3 regions of the Streptomyces sp. NPDC051740 genome follow, and region 3 is predicted to be linked to each of the others. Evidence: riboswitches for the same ligand, from Rfam matches in the RefSeq annotation. Region 3 holds a riboswitch; each other region holds the start of a gene.

Region 1 (7,677 bases), on a different contig from region 3:
GAGCACCCGGAACTCGGCGACAAGATCCGCGACGAGGTGAAATCCGTCGTGGGTGACCGCCCGGTCGCATTCGAGGACGTCCGGAAGCTGACGTACACCGCGAATGTCGTCACCGAGACCCTGCGGCTGTATCCGGCCGTCTGGATATTGACGCGCCGCGCGGTGACCGACACGGAACTCGGCGGATACCGCATTCCCGAGGGCGCGGACCTCATCTACAGTCCGTACGCGATCCAGCGCGACCGGCGGTCGTACGAGCGGCACGAGGAGTTCGACCCCGACCGCTGGCTCCCCGAGCGGGCGGGGGACGTGCCCAAGTACGCGATGAGTCCGTTCAGCGTGGGCAACCGCAAGTGCCCCAGCGACCACTTCTCGATGGCCGAGCTCACGCTCATCACCGCGGTGGTCGCCTCCGCCTACCGCTTCGACCACGCGCCCGGCTCCGACGCCAAGCCCCGGATCGGCATCACGCTCCGACCACGCCGGCTGATGCTGCGGGCGACACCCCGCTGACCCGCGCGGCGCGCGTTCAGGCGGCCTGAGGGCCCCTGAACGTGCGCCGGTAGGCCTGGGGCGTCGTACCGACGGCGCGGACGAAGTGGTGGCGCAGTGCCGCCGCGTTGCCGAAGCCGGTACGGCCCGCGATCGCGTCCACCGTCTCGTCCGTCGCCTCCAGCAGGCGCTGCGCCAGCAGCACCCGCTGGCGCAGGATCCAGCGGTAGGGCGTGGTGCCGGTCTCCTGCTGGAAGCGGCGGGCGAAGGTACGCGGCGACATGTGGGCGCGGGCGGCGAGCTGCTCGACGGTGGTCTCCTCGTCGAGGTGCCGTTCCATCCACACCAGCACATCGGAGACGGTGTCGCCCCCGGACCGCGGCAGCGGGCGCTCGATGTACTGGGCCTGCCCGCCGTCGCGGTGCGGGGGCACCACCATGCGCCGGGCGATCTTGTTGGCGACCTCCGGACCCTGCTCCTTGCGCACCAGATGCAGACAGGCGTCGATGCCGGCGGCGGTGCCCGCGGAGGTGATCACCGGGTCCTCGTCGACGTAGAGCACATCCGGCTCGACCGTCAGATGGGGATACTTCCTGGTCAGCACCTCCGCGTGCTTCCAGTGGGCGGCGGCACGCCGGCCGTCGAGGAGTCCGGCGGCGGCGAGCACGAACACCCCGGAGCAGACGCTGAGCACCCGCGCGCCCCGGTCCACCCCTCTGCGCAGGGCGTCCAGCAGCTCGGGCGGGAACTCCCGGGACACATAGGAGGAACCGGCGGGCACGGCGATGAGGTCCGCCGTCTCCAGGCGCTCCAGACCGTGCTCGACCTGGAGGGAGAAGCCCGTGTTGGTGCGCACCGCCGGGCCGTCGGCCGAGGCGACGGCGAAGTCGTAGACCGGCAGGTCGTCGTCGCTGCGGTCGACGCCGAAGACCTCGCAGACGACACCGAGTTCGAAGGGGTTCACACCGTCGAGGAGGACGGCGGCCACGTTCTGGAGCATGGCTCCAGTGTGCCGCGTCCATGGCAGTAAATCGAGGGTGTACGGCAGTCCTGCCACTGCCGGTAAGGAGCATCGGGCGGGACAGTGGTGTCCATGGATACGACGCGGATACAAGCACTGACCTCGATGGTGGCCGTCCTCGGCCTGTTCGTCCTCATGACCCTGCCCGCGCTGATCGGCATCGCGCGCGAGCGGCGGATCGACCGGCAGATCAAGCGGGCCGAGGCCGCCCGAGCCGCCGCCGGGCGACGTGAGGAGCCGGCGGTCTCACGCCCGGCGGTCTCACGCCCGACGGTCTCACGCCCGGCGGTCTCACGCCCGGCGGTCTCACGCCCGGCGGCGAATGCCGCACCGCACCGCACCGCGCGAGCGGCGTGACGGCGGGGCGGCACCCGGGCGCCCGGCTGTCTAGAAGTCCTCGTCCAGGTCGACCGTGCCCTCCACGGCGACCTGGTACGCGGACGGCCGCCGCTCGAAGAAGTTCGTCAGCTCCTGGACCCCCTGCAACTCCATGAAGGAGAACGGGTTCTCCGAGCCGTACACCGGCGCGAAGCCCAGCCGGACCAGCCGCTGGTCGGCGACGCACTCCAGGTACTGCCGCATCGACTCGGTGTTCATGCCCGGCAGCCCGTCCCCGCACAGGTCCCGCGCGAACTGCAGCTCCGCCTCGACCGCCTCGCGCAGCATGTCGGTGACCTGCCGGCCCAACTGCTCGTCGAACAGTTCCGGCTCCTCCTTGCGCACGGTGTCGACCACGTCGAAGGCGAAGGACATGTGCATCGTCTCGTCCCGGAACACCCAGTTGGTGCCGGTGGCGAGGCCGTGCAGCAGACCCCGGCCGCGGAACCAGTAGACGTAGGCGAAGGCGCCGTAGAAGAACAGGCCCTCGATGCACGCGGCGAAGCAGATGAGGTTCAGCAGGAAGCGGCGGCGGTCGGCCTGTGTCTCCAGCCGGTCGATCCGCTCCACCGAGTCCATCCACCTGAAGCAGAACTCCGCCTTCTCCCGGATGGACGGGATGTTCTCCACGGCCGCGAAGGCCGCCGCCCGGTCGTCCGGGTCGGGCAGATAGGTGTCGAGGAGCGTCAGATAGAACTGGACGTGCACCGCCTCCTCGAAGAGCTGCCGCGACAGGTACAGCCGCGCCTCCGGGGAGTTGATGTGCTTGTAGAGCGTCAGCACCAGGTTGTTCGCCACGATCGAGTCGCCCGTCGCGAAGAACGCGACCAGCCGTCCGATCAGGTGCTGTTCCTCCGGGCTGAGCTTCGCCAGGTCGGCGACGTCCGAGTGGAGGTCGACCTCCTCCACGTGCCAGGTGTTCTTGATGGCGTCCCGGTAGCGCTCGTAGAAGTCGGGGTAGCGCATGGGGCGGAGAGTCAGCTCGAAGCCGGGGTCGAGCAGGTTCTTGGTGGTCATCACTGGCAGGCCTCGCAGGACTCGGGGTTTTCCAGGGAGCAGGCGACGGCCTCGGGGTCGGCCGCCTGCGGGACGGGAGTGGTGGCGCGCGCCGCGCGGGCGATCCGGGTCGCCGGGCGGGAGCGCAGGTAGTACGTGGTCTTCAGGCCCTGCTTCCAGGCGTACGCGTACATCGAGGAGAGCTTGCCGATGGTGGGCGTCTCCAGGAACAGGTTCAGCGACTGCGCCTGGTCCAGGAACGGGGTGCGGGCGGCGGCCATGTCGATCAGACCGCGCTGCGGGATCTCCCACGCCGTGCGGTACAGCCGTCGCACGTCCTCGGGGATCCACGCGAAGTCCTGCACGGAGCCGTTGGCTTCGCGCAGTGCCTCACGGGTCCGCGCGTCCCACACGCCGAGCCGCTTCAAGTCGTCCACCAGGTACGAGTTGACCTGGAGGAACTCCCCGGACAGCGTCTCGCGCTTGAACAGGTTGGAGACCTGCGGCTCGATGCACTCGTACACGCCCGCGATCGACGCGATGGTGGCGGTGGGCGCGATCGCCAGGAGCAGCGAGTTGCGCATCCCGGTGGCCGCGATCCGCGTCCGCAGCGCCGCCCAGCGTTCCGGCCAGGAGAGCTCGGCGTCGTAGTGGTCGGGGTGCAGCACGCCCCGGGCGGTACGGGTCTTCTCCCACGCCGGGAGCGGGCCGCTGCGTTCGGCGAGGTCGGCGGAGGTCTCGTACGCGGCGAGCATGATCCGCTCGGCGATCCTCGTGGACAGCGCCTTCGCCTCGGGGGAGTCGAAGGGCAGCCGCAGCTTGAAGAAGACGTCCTGGAGGCCCATGGCGCCGAGACCGACGGGACGCCACCTGGCGTTGGAGCGGCTCGCCTGCCCGGTCGGATAGAAGTTGATGTCGACGACCCGGTCGAGGAACGTCACAGCGGTGCGCACCGTCTCGTCGAGGCGCTCCCAGTCGATGTCCCCCCGGTCCACGAAGGCGCCGAGGTTGACCGATCCCAGGTTGCAGACCGCCGTCTCCCCGTCGTCGGTGACTTCCAGGATCTCCGTGCAGAGGTTCGAGGAATGGATGACGTGGCCCGGCTCGGCGGTCTGGTTCGCCGTCCGGTTGGCCGCGTCCTTGAAGGTCATCCAGCCGTTGCCGGTCTGCGCGAGGGTGCGCATCATGCGGCCGTACAGCTCGCGGGCCGGGAGGGTCTTCCTCGCCAGGCCCTTCGCCTCGGCGGCCCGGTACGCCGCGTCGAACTCCTCGCCCCACAGGTCGACCAGTTCGGGCACGTCCGCCGGGGAGAACAGCGACCAGGGCGCGTCGGCGTTCACCCGGCGCATGAACTCGTCCGGCACCCAGTGCGCGAGGTTCAGATTGTGCGTACGGCGGGCGTCCTCGCCGGTGTTGTCGCGCAGCTCCAGGAACTCCTCGATGTCGGAGTGCCAGGTCTCCAGGTAGACCGCCGCCGCGCCCTTGCGCCGGCCGCCCTGGTTCACGGCGGCGACCGAGGCGTCCAGCGTCTTCAGGAACGGGACGATGCCGTTGGAGTGCCCGTTGGTGCCGCGGATCAGCGAACCCCGGGCGCGGATGCGGGAGTAGGACAGGCCGATGCCGCCGGCGTGCTTCGAGAGGCGGGCGACCTGGTGGTAGCGGTCGTAGATGGAGTCCAGCTCGTCCTTGGGGGAGTCGAGGAGGTAGCAGGACGACATCTGCGGGTGGCGCGTGCCGGAGTTGAACAGCGTGGGGGAGGAGGGCAGGTAGTCCAGGCGGCTCATCAGCCCGTACAGCGCGGCGACCTCGTCCACGGAGCGGGCGCCGTCGTCCTCGGCGAGTCCGGTGGCGACCCGCAGCAGGAAGTGCTGGGGCGTCTCGACGACCTTGCGGGTGACCGGATGCCGCAGCAGGTAGCGGCTGTGCAGGGTGCGCAGGCCGAAGTAGCCGAAGCGGTCGTCGGCCCCGGTGTCGATCAGCGCGTCCAGACGGGCGGCGTGCAGCCGGACGAACGCGGCGGTCCGGTCGGAGATCAGGCCCTCGCGGTGCCCGGTCGCGACGGACCCGGTGAACGAGGTGACGCCCTGCGAGGCGGCCTCGGCGCGGATGCCGATGGTCAGCAGCCGGGCGGCGAGCCGGGAGTAGGCCGGGTCCTCGGAGATGAGCCCGGCCGCCGCCTCGGTGGCCAGCTCCCGCAGCTCCGCCTCGTCGGCGGAAGCGGACCGGCCGCGCAGCGCGGCGGCGGCGACCCGGCCGGGGTCGGCGTCGGGCAGGTCGGCGGTCAGCTCGGTCAGGGTCCGCAGCAGCGCGGCACCGGGGCCGCCGCTCTCCTCGGGCACGTCGATCGCTGAAGCCGGATCGGCTGGCGCGATGGTCACGTGGGGCTCTCCCTCGCTCGGCACGGGGGCCTCGAAGAGCGCAGGGGGCAGTACACGAGCGCACGCGGCGTCGCGTCCACCGGCCCATTCCGCGAGGCCCGGACGTCAGGGCACCCGGACCGGACGGCCGGGCGCACTGTCGGCAGGTCCTCGGACTGACGCCCGTGCACACGCGTACGCGGGCATGGGTACACCGTTGCGGGACAGTTCCGGATTCACACCGGATTCCCCTGCGACGACAGCGAGCATGAGCATACATCTTGTGTCGGGTGCCGCCAGCAACCCCATATCTTGTGTCGCGCTGGTCTCAGAGTGTCAACTCATAGGTGAGGAGCATGATGTCGTCCAGCTCCGGCAGCGGGTTCCAGTCGCGTTCCGGGGTGCGGGTGAAACCGAGCCGTTCGTAGACGCGGTGGGCGGCACGCATGGTGCGCTGGGTCGACAGCACGACCCGTCCGCACCCCTCGACGGCCCGCGCCCGGTCCACGCAGGCACGCACCAGGGCCTCCCCGGCACCCCGTCCCCGGCCCGCGCGGGCGACCGCCAGCATCCGGATCTCCGCCTCGCCCGGCCCCGCTATGTCGGCCATCGGACCGGGGCCCGGCACGAAGGTCACCCCGCCCAGCACCGACCCGTTCGCCACGGCGACCAGCACCTCGGCGGCGGCCGCCCGTTTCCCCACGTTCCGCAGCTCACCGAGGTACGCGTCGCTCTCCCCGAAGTCGAGCAGCCCGTCCAGCAGATAGGCCTGCGCGGTGATCTCACCGAGTTCCTCGTGCTCGCCGGGTTCCACCGGCCGGATGACGATGTCCATGGGGGGAGTCTGCCGGACGGGTACGACGACGGGCCGCCGGATTTCTCCGGCGGCCCGTCGTCGTACGTCACCGGCGTCAGTGGCTGCTGCCCGCCGTGGCCGGCGGAAGCTCCACCTGGACGCCGGGGTCGCCCGCGTCCGCCGTGTAGTCCTGCGGCTTGGTCTCGTCGATGCCCTCGGGAGCCTTGACGGCCCTCAGGACGAAGGTCAGGACGACCGTGACCAGGACGTTGAGCACGAACGCGGTGAGGCCGATGTAGCCGATCTCCCCGATGCCCGGGATCTCCTTGGACGACCCGCCGAAGTGCTTCTGCGTCGGCGAGGCCACCCCGTACGCGGCGGCCGTGCCGTAGACCATGCCGACCGCCCAGCCGCCGATCAGCGCCCAGCGGTGGAACCAGCGGGTGAACAGGCCGCCCACCAGCGCCGGGAAGGTCTGCAGGATCCAGATGCCGCCGAGGAGCTGGAAGTTGATCGCGACCGTCTTGTCCATGGTCAGGACGAAGACCAGCGCGCCCACCTTCACCAGCAGGGACACGATCTTGGAGACCTGGGTCTCCTGCTTCGGCGTCGCGTCCGGCTTGATGAAGTCCTTGTAGATGTTGCGGGTGAACAGGTTCGCCGCCGCGATCGACATGATCGCCGCCGGTACCAGCGCGCCGATGCCGATGGCCGCGAAGGCCACGCCCGCGAACCAGTCCGGGAACATGTTCTCGAACAGCTGCGGGATCGCCAGCTGGCCGTTGTCGACCTTGACCCCGGCCGCGATCGCCATGAAGCCGAGCAGCGCCAGCAGGCCCAGCATCAGGGAGTACAGCGGAAGGATCGTGGTGTTGCGGCGGATCACCTCACGGCTGCGCGAGGACAGCGTCGCCGTGATCGAGTGCGGGTACATGAACAGCGCGAGCGCCGAGCCGAGCGCCAGCGTGGCGTACGTCCACTGGCCCGCCTCGCCCGGCACCAGCGCACCGCGTGGCGCGCCCGTGGCCGGGTTGGTCTGGCCGTACGCCTCGCTCGCCTTGGCGAAGATCTCGTCGAAGCCGCCCAGCTTGATCGGGATGTAGATGATCGCCACCGCGATCACGATGTAGATCAGCGTGTCCTTGACGAACGCGATCAGCGCGGGGGCCCGCAGACCCGACGAGTACGTGTACGCCGCCAGCACGCCGAAGGCGATCAGCAGCGGCAGGTCCTTGACGAACCAGTTGGTGTCCTCGCCGCCGCCGACACCCATCACGTCCAGCACGGCCTGGATGCCGACCAGCTGGAGCGCGATGTACGGCATCGTGGCCAGGATGCCGGTGACCGCGACGGCCAGCGACAGCCCCTTCGAGCCGAACCGGCCGCGCACGAAGTCGGACGTCGTGACGTAGCCGTGCTTGTGCGACACCGACCACAGCCGGGGCAGGAAGGTGAAGATCAGCGGGTACACCAGGATCGTGTACGGCACCGCGAAGAAGCCGGCCGCGCCCGCCGCGTAGATCGCCGCCGGTACGGCCACGAACGTGTACGCGGTGTACAGGTCGCCGCCGAGCAGGAACCAGGTGACCCAGGTCCCGAACGACCGTCCGCCCAGGCCCCACTCGTCGAGGCTGTGC
Region 2 (7,677 bases), on a different contig from region 3:
CTGGTGCGCACCGACCCCGAACCAGTTGGCGGTGCCGGAGAGGGCATTGGCCGCGCTCTCCGGGCTCGACACCGACACGGCGATGGCGGTCTACAGCACCGTCACCGCGTACGTGCACGGAGCGGTCGACTCGGAAATCGGCCTGACGCGAATGCTGAGGGTCCGAGGCTGGTCGAGCCGCGAGGACGCGCGCTCAGGACTGGCCTCGCACATGACCTGGCTCATGAACACCGGTCGCTACCCGAGGTACGAGCACTACATCGGCGATGCCGCGCGCAAGGACGACCTGCAGTGGCAGTTCGAGACCGGCCTCGACTGCGTCCTCGACGGCATCGCGGCACGCCTGGCCGCCTGAAGCGCTCCGCATCCGCTGTGCACCTCCTGGCTCTCCGCATGGCGCACGCCCGGAATGACGCCTCTCCACCGGTCGGGGCGTTCACCGCCGGGGCGTACGGGCCGCAGTACCGTTCGTGAACGGCGAAGGCGGCGGCCCCGGGGATCGTGGGGCCGCCGCCTTCGGTACGGGGGTGCGGGGCTGTCAGTACCAGTGGTTGGCCTGCCAGAAGGACCAGGCGTCACAGGCGCTGCCGTAGCGGTCCTTCATGTAGTCCAGGCCCCACTTGATCTGGGTGGCGGGGTTGGTCCTCCAGTCGGAGCCGGCCGAGGCCATCTTGGAGGCGGGCAGGGCCTGGACCAGGCCGTAGGCGCCGCTGGAGGCGTTGGTGGCGGTGGGGTTCCAGCTGCTCTCGTGCTGGACGATCTTCGAGAAGCACTGGAATTCGGCCGAGTCGCCGATCATCTCCTGCGCGGTCGCCCGGGCCGAGGAGGCGCTGGTCGTGGTCGCGGCCTGGGCGGGCGCGGCGGCGATCAGGGTGCCGCAGGCGGCGGCCGCGAGGGCGGCGCCGGCGAGGGCCTTCTTCGGGGCGGCGACGGTGCGGAGGAGGGAAGCGGCGGACACGTTCGGCCTTTCGGTCGGGAGCTGGGCGGTCGCCGTACGCCCGGTGCCGTACGGATGTCGTGCGGCGGGGGCATGCGTCGGCGCCGCGACCCGTGAGGGACGTCGGCGCCCGGCGACCGCTCCACGGAAACAAATCCCGGCATTGCCCGCAAAGGTCCCTTTTACTAAGCGCGGTCGCAGTGGGGGCGAGGCGCGGAGGCGTTCGCGGCGGTGCCCGCGGGACGCCCGGCTACGGCCCTGCCTCGTATGTGACCCGGGTCATGTGGGGCCCTTCACCCACTCGTTCACGGGGCGCGAGCGGCTGCTCACCGAGGGGTCTCCTCGAATGTGACCGGCGCCTCGAAGGCCGCCCGGCGGGTGGCGCGGCGCAGGGCCTTCAGGACCGGGGTGCCGAGGGTGAGGGTCAGGGCGACCGTGACCAGGGCCCTGCCCAGGTCCCAGCCGAGGGACGTGGCCAGGCAGTACGCCAGGAAGCGGGCCAGGTTGACGGGGAGCGACGCGTCCGGGTCGAAGGAGATGTTCGAGGCCAGGGCGGACATGAAGGGCCAGCCCGCCATGTTCATCACCGTGCCGTAGGCGAAGGCCGCCAGGAAGCCGTACGCCGCGAGCAGGCAGAGCTCCGCGCGTCCGCGCAGGCGGTCGGCGCCCGGCAGCAGGGCCGCGCCCGTCGTGAACCAGCCCATCGACAGCATCTGGAACGGCAGCCAGGGGCCGACACCGCCGGTGAGCAGGGCGGACGCGAACATCGTCACCGAGCCGAGGACGAACCCGAAGCCCGGCCCGAGGACCCGGCCGCTGAGGACCATGAGGAAGAACATGGGCTCCAGGCCGGCCGTGCCCGCGCCGATGGGGCGCAGAGCCGCGCCCGTCGCCGCGAGGACGCCGAGCATCGCCACCGACTTCGGGCCCAGGCCCGATTCCGAGATCGTCGCCGCCACGACCGCCACCAGCAGGACGAGGAGGCCCGCGAAGAGCCACGGCGCGTCCTGGGCGTGGGCGTTCACGGAGGAGTCGGGCGGGGCGAGGAAGGGCCAGCCGACGCCTGCCACGCCCACCGCGCTCACCAGGGCGAGGGCCGCCCAGGAGCGGGGGCCCAGGCGGACGGCCCGGGTCTGGCGCTGGGTGGGCGTGCTTCCGGCGTCGGTCATCGCAGCGCCTCCCGGACCTGGGAGACCGTGAGCCAGTGCTGCGGGGCGAGGATCTTCGCCACCTGCGGGGCGAAGGACGGGGACGCCACGACCACCTCCGCCGCCGGACCGTCCGCGATCACCTCTCCCTCGGCGAGCAGGACCACCCGGTGGGCGAGTTCCGCCGCCAGTTCCACGTCGTGCGTGGCCATGACGATCGCGTGGCCCTCGACGGCCAGCCCGCGCAGGATCGTCACCAGGCGGGCCTTCGCCGCGTAGTCCAGACCGCGGGTCGGCTCGTCGAGGAGGAGCAGGGGCGGGCGCGCGGTCAGGACGACCGCCAGGGCGAGGGTCAGGCGCTGGCCCTCCGACAGGTCGCGGGGGTGGGTGTCGTCGGCCACCGAGGGGAGCAGCTCCGTCAGCAGGGCGCGGCAGGTGCCCGGCTCGGCGCCCGCGTCCTCGTCGGCGGCCGCGCACTCCGCCGCGACCGTGTCGGCGTACAGGAGGTCGCGGGGTTCCTGCGGGACCAGGCCGACGCGGCGGACCAGGTCGCGGGGGCGGGTGCGGTGGGGGACCGCGTCGCCGGTGCGGACCGAGCCCGAGGAGGGGGCGACCAGGCCCACGAGCGCGCTGAGCAGCGTCGACTTTCCGGCGCCGTTGCGGCCCATGAGGGCGATCGTCTCGCCGGGGGCGACGGTCAGGTCGACCCCGCGCAGGGCCTGGACGCGGTCGCGGCGGACCGCGAGGGAGCGGACCTCGGCCACCTGGGCGGGGGCCGGGGTGTCGGGCTTCTTGCGCGGGAACAGGCGCCTGGGAGCGGGTGCCGGCTTCGGCCCGGGTTCCCGTGCGGGCGGCTGTCCGTCGGCGAGGCGGTCGCGCAACGGGCCCGCCCTGCGTCGGGCGTCGCGGACCGTCAGGGGGAGGGGGGACCAGCCGGCGAGGCGGCCCAGGCCGACCACCGGGGGGTGGACGGGGGAGACCGCCATCACCTCCGACGGGGCGCCGAGCCACGGCCGCTCGCCGGGGCCCGGCAGCAGGGCCACCTGGTCGGCGTACTGGATGACGCGTTCCAGGCGGTGCTCGGCCATGAGGACGGTGGTGCCGAGGTCGTGGACCAGGCGTTGGAGGACCGCGAGGACCTCCTCGGCCGCCGCCGGGTCGAGTGCGGAGGTCGGTTCGTCGAGGACCAGGACCCGGGGGTGCGGGGTGAGGACCGAGCCGATCGCCACGCGCTGCCGCTGGCCGCCGGAGAGGGTGGCGATGGGGCGGTCGCGGAGACCGGCGAGGCCGAGGAGGTCCAGGGTCTCCTCCACCCTGCGGCGCATCACGGCCGGGGGAAGGCCCAACGACTCCATGCCGTAGGCGAGTTCGTCCTCCACCGTGTCCGTCACGAAGTGGGAGAGCGGGTCCTGGCCCACCGTCCCCACGACGTCGGCGAGTTCGCGCGGCTTGTGGGTGCGGGTGTCGCGGCCGGCGACCGTGACCCTGCCGTGCAGGGTGCCGCCGGTGAAGTGCGGGACCAGGCCGCTCACCGCGCCGAGGACCGTCGACTTGCCGACGCCGGACGGGCCGACGAGGAGCACCAGTTCGCCCTCGGGGACCTCGAAGTCGACTCCGTGGACGGCGGGTTCGGGTGCTCCGTCGTACGTCACCGACACGTTCTCGAAGCGGATCACGTCGTCGGCTCCTCGCGGGTGTCCGTGGCCGCCTCGGGGGCGGGGGTGATGAAGGCGGGAAGCAGGCCGATCAGGACGGCCGCCGCCGGCCACAGGGGGAGCGTGGGCGCGACGAGCGGGACCACGCCGGGGTGCAGGGCCGCCGGGTCGCGGGAGGCGGCGAGGGCCAGGAGGGCCGCTACGGCGACTCCGGACGCCGTGACCAGCCAGGCCCTGGCGTCCCACGGGTCCGGGCGGTAACGGGTGCGCAGGGTGCGCCGGCCGCCGAGCCACAGGCCCGCGAGGGCGGCGGCGACACCGGCGATGAGCACCGGCAGGCCGTAGGTGCCGCCCTCGGCGGTGAGCAGTCCGTACGTTCCGGCGCAGACGCCGAGCAGACCGCCGAGGGTGAGGGCGGCGGTGGTACGGCGGACGGCGGGAGGCACCTGGGCGGTACGGCCGTATCCGCGGGCGTCCATCGCGGCGGCGAGGGCGACCGAGCGTTCCAACGCGCCCTCCAGGACCGGGAGTCCGACCTGGAGCAGGCCGCGGATGCCCTTGTCGTGCCGGCCCCGCAGCCGGCGGGCGGCGCGCAGGCGCTGGACGTCGGCGATGAGGTGGGGCGCGAAGGTGAGGGCGACGACGACGGCCACGCCGAGTTCGTACAGCGCGCCGGGGAGGGATTTGAGGAGGCGGGAGGGGTTGGCGAGGGCGTTCGCGGCGCCCACGCAGATGAGGAGGGTGGCGAGGCGGAGGGCGTCGTACAGGGCGAAGGTGAGGGCTTCGGCGGTGACCTTGCCGCCGAGGCGGATGCCCTGGGCCCAGTGGGGGAGGGGGACTTCGGGGAGGTGGATGAGGACGCGCGTGCCGGGGATGGGGGAGCCGAGGACCACGGCGAAGGTGAGGCGGATGAGGATGACGGCGAGGGCGAGTTTGAGGAAGGCGCCGTAGGAGCGGGACCAGGGGGTGTGGGGGCGGCGGGTAGCCACGACGTAGGCGGAGACGGTGATGAGGAGGGTGAGGAGGAGGGGGTTGGTGGTGCGGGTGGCGGCTGTGCCGAGGGAGAGGGACCAGAGCCACCAGGCGCCGGGGTGGAGTTGGGGGCGGTGCCGGTGCCGGTGCCGGTGCCGGTGCTGTCGCTGGGCGGGGGGTGTTGCGCGGCCCGGCGTTCGCGGGGTGCCTCCCCCACTCTCGGCTTCGCTCGAGCGGGGGGACCCCCATCGCCCACCCGTGCCGCCCTGGGGGTACCTCCCAGGCCGTTTCAGGCACTGGGGGAGGCACGACTGCCCGCGGTCGGGCGGGCACGATGGCCCGCAGCCGGGTGCGTTACGCACGGCGGCGGGCCTGCCAGACGGCTGCTGCTCCGAGGAGGGCCACCGCGGCGATTCCGGCCATCAAGCCCACCGACGGGCCCGAGTCGTCCGGCTCGGGCTTTTCCTCCGCGGGGGCGGGGGCCTTCTCCGCCGAGACCTGTTCTCCGCAGCCCTTCTCCGGGTAGCCCGCTATCGCGCAGAGCAGGGCGTTGGTGTCGTAACGGAGGGGTTTGGCCACCGAGGCCAGGGCCTCGGCCGTGGTGGCGTCCTCGGGGACCTGGGCGCAGGCCGTGCGGCCGGCCGGCGGGGTCTCGCCGGACGGGGCGTCGGCGGGGGTGCCGAAGTCGATGACCAGGGCCACGCGCTTCCTGCCGTCGACCGCCGGGGTCTGCGCGCAGATGGTGTCGAAGTCGGCGGTGCCACGCGGCTTCGTCGCGTCGGCGGAGTTCTCGCTGACGGAGAAGCGGAAGCCGTGGACGTCGCCGTCGGCGGGGCGGGCGAGGGACGGGCCCTGGTCCGCGTACGTCCATGCCGTGCCGTCCTGCTCCCAGAAAGACCAGTAGCGGTAGCCGGCGGCCTGCGCCTGGCCCGCGCCCGCCGACAGGGGCAGGAGCGCGGCCAGGAACAGGACTGCGGCCCGGCGGATCACGGCTGCTGCCGCTTCGTACGGCCGCTGATCAGGAAGCCGATGCCGATGCCGGCGACCAGGCAGATGCCGACGAACCACCAGACACCGAAGCCGGAGTCCGATGCGGACTCGGACTCGTCCTTCTTCTCGTCCGCCTCGGCCTCCGTGGTCTTCCCGGCGGCCGGGCCGGTCGCGCCGAGCTGCTTCACCAGGTCCGTGCCGCCGAAGTCGCGCGGGTCGGCGCCGGTCGCGTGGGCGGCGAGGATCAGCTGGGCGTAGGCGGCGGGGCCGCTCTGCGCCGCCCAGCCGGCGGCGTTCTTCTCCAGCCAGGACAGGGACTTCCCGGCCTGCTCGCCGGCACCCTGCGCGGCGAGCGCGACCACCGCGTCGGCGGTGTTGCCGTAGTCGGGCTGGTCCTCGGCGCCGGCGAGGGCGGAGGTGAGGTGGCCGTCCTCGGCGAGGGCGTCGGTGAGGTACGCGGCACCGTTGGCGGCGGCCTGCCCGGGGCCGCCGGCCTTCTCGCACGCCGCTTCCCCGGCGCCGTCCTTGCCGGGCTCGACGACCAGGCCCGCACCGAGCGAGCCGAGCACGCCCGCCGCCGTCGCGTCCGCGTTGGCGACCAGTTCGCCCTTCTTGTCCGGCTGGAAGGCGAACGCGCCCGCGCCGTCGCCCTCGCAGGGCAGCGCCAGCTTCAGCAGGGCGTCGTAGGGGGACTTGCCGTCCTTCCTCACCTCGGCCGGCTTCTCACCGGCGGCCGCGAGCGCGCCGACGACGACGGAGGTGGAGTTGGTGTCGCTGGCGCCGCCCGCCACGTAGCCCCAGCCGCCGTCCTTGTTCTGCGCGGACTTCAGCCAGTCGACGGCCTTCTTCGTGACGTCGTCGTGGCCGCCGAGCGCGGCGAGGGCCTGGACGGCGGCGGCGGTCTGGTTGGTGTCGGCCATCGTCTTCGCGTCGCACGCCTCGGCGGTGTCGGCGCGGTACGGGGCGAAGGAGCCGTCGGCGCACTGCTGGCCGGTGAGCCAGCCGACGGCCGCCTTCGACGGCTCGACGCCCACGGTGTGCTGGGCGAGCAGGGCGAGCGACTGGCGCCAGACGCCGTCGTACTGCGGGTCGCCGTCGCCGTACAGGGCGGAGGGGAGCGCCTGGGACGGTGACGGGGACGGGGTGGTGTCGGCGGCGGCCGGGGTGGCGGCGCCGATCACGGCGACGGCGGCCAGGACCGCTGCGCTGCGGCGAACATTCATGATCGGCGGGTGCCTTCTTCCCTGCGGGGAGCCGGGCAGCGCGGGACACCCCGGCGGCTCGGCTCCGTATACCTCGACGGTGCCGGTGCGCCGACGGGTCCGCCGGGCACGTGAGCCGGTCATGGACCGTGCGGGGCAGTCCGGCTCACCGCCTCGGGGCGGCTTACGGTTGCGGGTCAGCGCCGGAATTGCACCGGCTTCCCCCCGTACGGTGTGATGACGACGCCGACACTCTACCCGCCCGTAGGGAAGGGGCCAGGGGTGGCTTCGGTGAGCAGGGTCACGTCAACCATGGGACGCGCACCGCACCCGCACGCCCCCGGAAAGGCTTCGAAGGTCTCGCCGGTGATCACCGATGGTCGTCAGTGGCCATCGGGCCCCTCGGGGCCGTCAGGTCCACCAGGCGGCACGCCGTCTCTATGTCGATCCTGACCTGGGCGATGGAGGCGCGGCCCGAGAGCCAGGTGATCAGGGTCGAGTGCCAGGTGTGCTCGATGACCCGGACGGCCGAGAGCTGCTCGGGTGTGGGATCGGTGAGCTCCATGGCGTCCAGGATGATCGTCGTGGTCTGCCGGGAGACCTGGTCGACCTCCGGGCTCACGCTGCGGTCCGCGAACGTCAGGGCGCGCACCATCGCGTCGGCCAGGTGCGGCTCCCGCTGGAGCGCGCGGAAGGCCCGCATCAGGGTCTCCGCGACCCGCTCGGCCGGGGTCTCACCGGCCGGCGGCTTCTTCCCCAGCGTGCCGTGCAGG
Region 3 (7,677 bases):
GAGGCGTGCGTGCCGCCGGCCGCGAGCACGGTGGCGACGAGGGCGTTGGCCTTCGACAACAGGGCGTACAGCTCGGGATCCGCGCCGCGCAGCGAACCGCAGTAGACGGGAAGGGCGTTGGCGCCCCGCGCCTCGATCGCGTCGCACAGCGTGTCCACGAAGGCGGTGTTGCCGCTCAGTTCGTGCGCGCGGTAGAAGAGCACGCCGATCGTCGGGCGGCCCTGTTCCAGGGGGCGTTCGCCGTGGACGCCGTACTCCGGCATCGTGCGCGGCTCCTCGAACCCCTCGCCGGTCAGCAGCACGGTGTCCGACAGGAACCGGGCCAGTTCGGTGAGGTTGTCCGGGCCGCCCTCGACGAGGTACCGCAGCGCCTCCGCCACCACACCGGCCGGCACCGTCGACTCGGCCATCAGCTCGGCGTCGGGCACGGTCTCCCCGCCGAGCAGCACCGCAGGGATCCCGGACGCCTTCAGCGCCGCGAGCCCGTCCTCCCAGGCGCGCTTGCCGCCCAGCAGCCGTACGACGGCGAGGTCCGCCCCGTCCAGCAGCGCGGGCAGTTCGTCCGTGACGTCGACGCGGGTCGGGTTGCCGATCCGGTAGGAGGCGCCGGAGGCACGGGCCGCCAGCAGGTCCGTGTCGGCGGTCGACAACAACAACACAGTGCTCATGCGGGCGCTCCCGGTGGGATGAAAGGCAGTCCTTGCGGCGCGCCGGACTCGATGAGCCGCCACAGCGCGTCCGTGTCCGCGTGCTGTTCGATCAGGTCGCCGAGCCGGTCGAGCTGCTCCTCGCGCAGCGCGGCGAACGAGGTGTCGGGGGCCGGCACGAAGCGGCGGCCCGAGGCCCGCGCCACCTCGCGCAGGAAGGCCCGGCGGAAACCGTCCGACTCCAGTGAGCCGTGCCAGTGCGTGCCCCAGGTCTGCCCGACCCGGCAGCCGTCCAGGAAGGGCTCCCCATCCAGCACCTCGGCGACCCCGTGATGGATCTCGTACCCCTCGACGGGCTCCCCGAGGGCCCGGCCGACGGGCCGGGTGAGCGTCTTCTCGCGGGCGAACCGCACCCGTACGGGCAGGACGCCGAGCCCGTCGACGTGCCCCGCGCGGCTCTCCACGTCGTCCTCGATGTGCTCCCCGAGGAGCTGGAAGCCCCCGCAGATCCCCAGCACGGGCCGCCCCTCGGCCGCCCGCCGCTTCAGCGCGTCCGCCAGCCCGCGCTCCCGCAGCCACTCCAGCGCCCGTACGGTCCCGCGGGTGCCCGGTACGACCACGAGGTCGGCGTCGGCCAGCTCCTCGGGACGGTCCACGAACCGCACCACGACACCCGGTTCGGCGGCGAGCGCGTCCACGTCGGTGAAGTTGGACATCAGGGGGATCGCGCACACGGCGACCCGCAGCACGTCCTCACCGACCGGCGCGGCCACCGCGGACTCCCGTACGGTGCCGCGCAGCGACACCCGGAGTCCGTCCTCCTCGTCGATGCCGAGCCCGTGCCGGAAGGGCAGCACGCCGTACGTCCGCCGCCCGGTCAGGCCGTGCAGCATGTCCAGGCCCGGTTCCAGCAGCGACACGTCGCCCCGGAACTTGTTCACCAGGAACCCGGCGACCAGTTCCTGGTCCTCGGGGGAGAGCAGCGCGACGGTACCGAAGAAGGACGCGAAGACGCCGCCCCGGTCGATGTCGCCGACCACCAGGACCGGCAGGCCGGCGCCCCGGGCGATCCCCATGTTGACGATGTCGGTGCGGCGCAGGTTGATCTCGGCCGGGCTGCCGGCCCCCTCACAGATCACCGCGTCATACGTGCCCCGCAACTGCTCCAGACAGTCCAGCACCGTGCCGAGGAGCCGCTGCTGCCGCCCTCCGTGGTACCCGCGGGCGCTCATCTCACCGACGGCCCTGCCCAGCAGCACCACCTGGCTGGACCGCTCACCGCCCGGCTTGAGCAGCACCGGGTTCATCAGCGCGGTCGGCTCGACGCGGCAGGCCTGGGCCTGCATGGCCTGCGCCCGCCCGATCTCGGCGCCCTCCCGGGTCACGAACGAGTTCAGCGACATGTTCTGCGCCTTGAACGGCGCGACCTTCACTCCCTGCCGCACCAGCCACCGGCAGATCCCGGCGGTCACCACGCTCTTGCCGGCGTCCGAGGTGGTCCCGGCGACCAGCAGCCCCCCACCGCTCACGATGCACGTCCCTTCATGACGCTCCGCGCGGCGGCACCGACCCCCAGTGCGAGCCAGCCGACCCGCCGCGAGAGCCGTACCGCCCGGTCGATGTCGGCCACGGCGACGGCACGCCCGCCGCCGTTGAGCACGGGCCGGTGCTCGACCCGCCCGCCGTAGGAGAGGGTGCCGCCGAGCCGTACGCCGAGCGCGCCCGCGAAGGACGCCTCGACGGGCCCGGCGTTGGGGCTCGGGTGCTCGGCGGCGTCCGCGCGCCACGCCCGTACGGCCCCGCGCGGGTCCGGTCCCGCGAGCGCGGCGAGGACGGCGGTCAGCCGCGCTCCCGGCCAGCCGGCGACGTCGTCGAGGCGGGCGGAGGCCCAGCCGTAGCGGCGGTAACGGGGCGACTTGTGGCCGACCATCGCGTCCAGCGTGTTGACGGCCCGGAAGCCGAGCAGGCCCGGCACCCCGGCGACGGCACCCCACACCAGCGCGCCCACCACGGCGTCGGAGGTGTTCTCGGCGACGGACTCGACCACCGCGCGGGCGATCCCGTCGGCGTCCAGGGCCTGCGGGTCCCGGCCGCACAGGTGCGGCAGCCGCGCCCGCGCCGCCTCGACGTCCCCGGCCTCCAGCGCCCGCCCGATGGCGCGGGCCTCCCGGGCCAGCGAGGTCCCGCCGACGACGGCCCAGGTGGCGACACCGGTCAGGGCGGCGGAGGCGGCGGGGGAGGAGCGTACGCGGCGGGAGGCGAGGGCGCCCAGCGCGACGGTCCCGCCGACGCACACGGCGGTGTGCACCGCGCCCCGGCCCCGGTCGTCCCGCCACAGCACTCGTTCCACGGCAGCCGCGGCCCGCCCGAAAGCGGCGACCGGATGCCCTCGGCGGGGATCGCCGAACAGCAGGTCGCCGAGGAGGCCGGCGGCGGCGCCGTACGCGAACACGCGATCGGCACCCATGGGATCAGCCGGTGAAGGATCCGGCGGGAGTGGCCCCGGGGCGGGGCGGTGTGTCGCTGATCGACCTCGGCAGGCAGCCGCGCATGGCGTTATGTCCTCACTCAGGGTGTCCACGCCCTGGTTCGACGAGACCGGCGGTGAGAGTTCCTGGCTCCCGGGGTGTTCACCCCGGTGACAGTGGCGGGACCGCGCCGGAATCGCACCGGCTTCCTCTCCTGCCGCCGTAGTGGCTGAGGCAGTCCACCACGGCCCCGGAAGGGCCGTCAACTTGCCGTTGACCTGCGAGGCTGAAGTGTGCTGAGGCCCACAGAGGGGTTCCGGTGGGTGAACCCGCGAGCGGGGGCGCGGAGGTGCGCACCCGTACGAGCGGGGGGGGGGGGGGGGGGGGGGGGGGGGGGGGGGGGGGGGGGGGGGGGGGGGGGGGGGGGGGGGGGGGGGGGGGGGCGGGGGGGGCGGGGGGGGGGGGGGGCCGGCGGCGGGGGGGGGGGGGGGGGGGGGCCCCCCCGCCGGGGCCCCCCGCCCCCCCCCCGCCGGCCGCCCCCCGCCCCCCCCCCCCCCCCCCCCCCCCCCCCCCGCCCGCTCACGTGTGCGGCCTGTGGATCAGGCCATGATCAGGTAGATGCCGTACCCCACCGCCGCCGTGCACGCCGCGAAGCAGGCGTAGGCGCCGGTGACCGCCAGGGCCGCGGACTGGCCCTGGGCGGCGGCCCGCTCGCGGCGGGACAGGCCGTTGATGCCGAGGGTGAACAGGCCCACCAGGGCCACGGTGACCACGAGGCTGACGCCGAAGACGGAACCGAGGGCCGCCCAGTCGATCTTCATGGTGCTCTTCTTCCTTCGTACCGGGTCGCGGTCAGACGGTGGTCGCGGCCGACGGGGCCGCCGGGGCCGCGGGGTCGGTGGGGACCGGCGCCGGGATGGTGGCCGAGAGGTCGTCGGTCACGGTGCCCGCCGGGGGCGGGGTGACCGCGGCCATCGCCTGCGTCACCACGCCGGGCGGCTCCTCGTCCGGCGCCTCGTCGTGGTCGTTGACGTTGGTGTGGTCGACGACCTCGCGCCGGGAGATCTTCCAGATGGCGGCGCTGGAGGCGACCAGGAAGACGGCCACGAGGGCGGTGCCCCAGTCGCCGAAGCCGCAGACCCACTCGGCGAGCGCCGCGACCAGGGCCGCCGCCGGCAGCGTCAGGCCCCAGGCGACGAACATCCGGGTGGCCGTCGACCAGCGGACGACACCGCCCTTGCGGCCCAGGCCCGCGCCCATCACGGAACCGGAAACGGAATGCGTGGTGGAGAGGGAGAAACCGAGGTGCGAGGAGGCCAGGATGACCGTCGCGGCACTGGTCTGGGCGGCGAAGCCCTGCTGCGGCTGGAGGTCGGTCAGGCCCTTGCCCATGGTGCGGATGATGCGCCAGCCGCCGAGGTAGGTGCCCATCGCGATGGCGATGCCCGCGGAGAGGATGACCCACAGCGGCGGGTCGGAGTCGGGGGCGACGGCGCCGCCGGCGACCAGGGCGAGGGTGATGATGCCCATCGTCTTCTGGGCGTCGTTGGTGCCGTGGGCCAGGGAGACCAGGCCGGCGGAGGCGATCTGTCCGGCGCGGTAGCCCTTCTCGGAGGCCTTGCCGTCGGCCTTGCGGCCCAGGCGGTAGGTCAGCCGGGTGGCGAACATGGCGGCAATGCCGGCCACCAGCGGGGCGGCGATCGCGGGGAGCAGGACCTTGGTGACGAGGACGTCGCCGTGGACCGCGCCGAGACCGGCGGAGGCGACGGCGGCGCCGATCAGACCGCCCATGAGGGCGTGCGAGGAGCTGGACGGCAGACCGACCAGCCAGGTCAGGAGGTTCCAGAGGATCGCGCCGACCAACGCGGCGAAGATGACCTCGGGACGGATGCCGGACTCGTCGACGAGTCCTTTGGAGATCGTGTTGGCGACCTCCACCGAGAGAAAAGCGCCCACAAGGTTCAGCACGGCGGACATGGCCACCGCGACCTTGGGTTTGAGAGCACCGGTCGAAATGGTCGTTGCCATCGCGTTCGCGGTGTCGTGGAAACCGTTCGTGAAATCGAACGCGAGTGCGGTTACCACCACAATCGCGAGGATCAGCGAGAAGTTTTCCATTTACCCAGGCAATCGTTCGAGGTCATTGGCTGGTCGAACGTAGGTAACCAGGGTGAACGGAAGATGAACTGGAACGGGCATCGTGGTGACCGTAAGAGGGGGTGGACCCTCCGCCGGATGGCCGCCTGGCAGGATCACGGCATGACTGAGCAGCCAGGGGACGGACGGGAAGCAGGAGGCACCCGGGACGTGCGCGAGGAGGAGGCGCGCGCCTGGGCGGAACTTGTCGGGGCCGCGCGCCGGACCGTCGCCGACGGACTCGTCGTCGGCACCTCGGGCAACGTCTCGGTACGGGTCGGCGAGACCGTCCTCGTCACACCGTCGGGAGTGCCGTACGACCGGCTGACGCCGGACGACGTGACCGGCGTCGACCTCACCGGCCGGCAGGTCCTCGGCACGCTCGTCCCCACCAGCGAGCTGCCCATGCACCTGGCCGTCTACCGCACCACCGGCGCGCGCGCCGTCGTGCACACGCACGCCGTGCACGCCACGGCCGTCTCCACGCTCGTCGACGAGCTGCCGCTGATCCACTACATGGCGGCGGCACTCGGCGGACCCGTCCGGGTCGCCCGCTACGCGACGTACGGCACGGACGAACTGGCCGAGAACATGCTCCGCGCCCTGGACGGCCGCACCGGCTGCCTCCTCCAGAACCACGGCACCGTCACCCACGGCACGACCCTCACCCAGGCCTACGACCGCACGGCCCAACTGGAATGGATGTGCCGCCTCTGGCTGACCGCGTCCTCACTCCCGGACCTGTCCCCCCACCTGCTCACCCCGGAGCAACTGACGGAGGTGGGGGACCGCCTGCGGGACTACGGGCAATCAAGCCCGTCCGGTACTTCCAGTCCGTCCGGTACTTCCAGTACTTCCAGCCCGTCCGGCGTTTGAGGACAAGGGGGGTCCGGGGGCACAGCCCCCGGGGACGGGACGGGACGGGAAGGGGCGGCGGGGGCGAAAAACCCCACCCCCACGACGACGGCACCCCACGGACGGAAAAGACACGGGCACAGCCCGGCTGTGCGGCGCCCGCTGGCCGGGTACCCGTCCCGACATGACACTGGAGAACGTGCGCACTGCCAGAGCGACGGCCGCAGCCGTCACCGCCGTGATAGGGGCCGCCGCCACCGCGGTGGCCGCCGGCCGGCTCGCCAGCGACGCCGCGCTCAGAATGCCCCCCGGCGGCCCCCTGCCCACCGAACCCGGACTCACCGTCCACGCCACCGCCGCCGGCCGGATCACCCTCACCAGGGACCTCGCCACACTCCGCCCCGGACGCCACGGTCTCACCGGTGCCGGCTTCCACGCGGTCGTCGGCCCCGTACTGCCCGACGCCCCGGACTCCGCCGACACCGTCGTACGCCGTCTCGAACGCGTCACGTACGGCACTCCGGAGCCCGGCGACCGCGCCCGGCTCACCCCGAACCTGTACGTCGGAGACCCGGGCGGCGCCCTCGGCCTGGACCACACCGACCTCGACATCCCCGGCGAACTCGGCCCCCTGCCCGCATGGTTCGTCCCGGGAGCCCGGGACACCTGGGTGATCGCCGTCCACGGCCTCGGCACCACCCGGGAACACACCATGAACCTCATGGAGTTCCTGCACCGCCACCGTTTCCCGGTACTCGCCCCCGCCCACCGGGGCGACCCCGGCGCGCCGCGCTCCCCGGACGGCCTCAGCCACCTCGGCGAGACCGAGTGGCGCGATCTCGACGCGGTGCTCCACCACGCCGTGGACTCCGGTGCCCGGCGGGTCGTCCTGTACGGCTGGTCCACCGGCGCGACCATGGCGCTGCGCGCCGCCGCCCGCTCCGAGGTGCGCGCACGCGTCGCCGGTCTCGTCCTGGACTCCCCGGTGCTCAGCTGGGAGGCGACCCTGCGCGCCCTCGCCGCGGCCCGGCACACCCCGGGCGCGCTGCTGCCGCTCGCGGTCCGCGCCGCCCAGGGACGCACGGGACTGTACGGCGACCGCAGGCCCGGCGCCCTCCACCTGGACCGGATCGCGGTCCCCACGCAGATCTTCCACGGCCCCGACGACGCGGTGGCGCCCTGGCGGTTCTCCCGCAGCCTCGCCGCCGACCACCCCGACACCATCACCCTGCACACCGTCAGGGGCGCCCCGCACGGCGCGATGTGGAACGCCGACCCGGAGGCCTACGAAGAGGCGCTGCGGCGCTTCCTCACCCCCCTGATGTGACCGCGCGGAGGGAGCGCCGGACAGCCGGTGCCGAGGATTCCGTTTAGGGCCGTACCAGTGGCCTGAATCCCTCCCCGACCGCATCCGGGGCCGGGGCGCCGGCCGTCCCGGCGCCGCCGTCGGCATTCCGTTTGGGTTTTCGGACCGTCAACAGGAAGACTGCACTCGTGACGTCCCGTATCCCGCGCGACTCCAGGCTTCGAATCGTCCGCCCGCGACCCCTGGCCGCCGCCCCCACAGCGAT

The links. Region 3 has a riboswitch for cobalamin ahead of ACIA6T_RS25035 (cobalamin biosynthesis protein). Riboswitches for the same ligand answer to the same signal wherever they lie in the genome.
Region 1: linked by a shared signal. The riboswitch ahead of ACIA6T_RS15860 (ribonucleoside-diphosphate reductase subunit alpha) and the one ahead of ACIA6T_RS25035 (cobalamin biosynthesis protein) in region 3 are both predicted to bind cobalamin.
Region 2: linked by a shared signal. The riboswitch ahead of ACIA6T_RS05705 (prenyltransferase/squalene oxidase repeat-containing protein) and the one ahead of ACIA6T_RS25035 (cobalamin biosynthesis protein) in region 3 are both predicted to bind cobalamin.

What each region holds. Positions count from the first base shown of each region.
Region 1 covers NZ_JBITCL010000008.1:130,965-138,641, forward strand. Annotated here, with positions in the region: gene ACIA6T_RS15840 (cytochrome P450) at 1-513, shown strand, start outside; gene ACIA6T_RS15845 (GlxA family transcriptional regulator) at 530-1,492, opposite strand; gene ACIA6T_RS15850 (hypothetical protein) at 1,586-1,870, shown strand; gene ACIA6T_RS15855 (ribonucleotide-diphosphate reductase subunit beta) at 1,901-2,908, opposite strand; gene ACIA6T_RS15860 (ribonucleoside-diphosphate reductase subunit alpha) at 2,908-5,265, opposite strand; cobalamin riboswitch at 5,389-5,557, opposite strand; gene ACIA6T_RS15865 (GNAT family N-acetyltransferase) at 5,573-6,079, opposite strand; gene mctP (monocarboxylate uptake permease MctP) at 6,156-7,677, opposite strand, start outside.
Region 2 covers NZ_JBITCL010000002.1:577,869-585,545, forward strand. Annotated here, with positions in the region: gene ACIA6T_RS05675 (TetR/AcrR family transcriptional regulator) at 1-355, shown strand, start outside; gene ACIA6T_RS05680 (transglycosylase SLT domain-containing protein) at 539-958, opposite strand; gene ACIA6T_RS05685 (ECF transporter S component) at 1,264-2,106, opposite strand; gene ACIA6T_RS05690 (ABC transporter ATP-binding protein) at 2,103-3,761, opposite strand; gene ACIA6T_RS05695 (energy-coupling factor transporter transmembrane component T) at 3,758-5,074, opposite strand; gene ACIA6T_RS05700 (SCO2322 family protein) at 5,067-5,702, opposite strand; gene ACIA6T_RS05705 (prenyltransferase/squalene oxidase repeat-containing protein) at 5,699-6,925, opposite strand; cobalamin riboswitch at 7,038-7,175, opposite strand; gene ACIA6T_RS05710 (TetR family transcriptional regulator) at 7,275-7,677, opposite strand, start outside.
Region 3 covers NZ_JBITCL010000016.1:58,778-66,454, reverse strand. Annotated here, with positions in the region: gene cobN (cobaltochelatase subunit CobN) at 1-668, opposite strand, end outside; gene ACIA6T_RS25040 (cobyric acid synthase) at 665-2,176, opposite strand; gene ACIA6T_RS25035 (cobalamin biosynthesis protein) at 2,173-3,114, opposite strand; cobalamin riboswitch at 3,236-3,374, opposite strand; gene ACIA6T_RS25030 (hypothetical protein) at 3,715-3,936, opposite strand; gene ACIA6T_RS25025 (anion permease) at 3,968-5,233, opposite strand; gene ACIA6T_RS25020 (class II aldolase/adducin family protein) at 5,375-6,127, shown strand; gene ACIA6T_RS25015 (alpha/beta hydrolase) at 6,306-7,433, shown strand; gene ACIA6T_RS25010 (hypothetical protein) at 7,676-7,677, shown strand, end outside.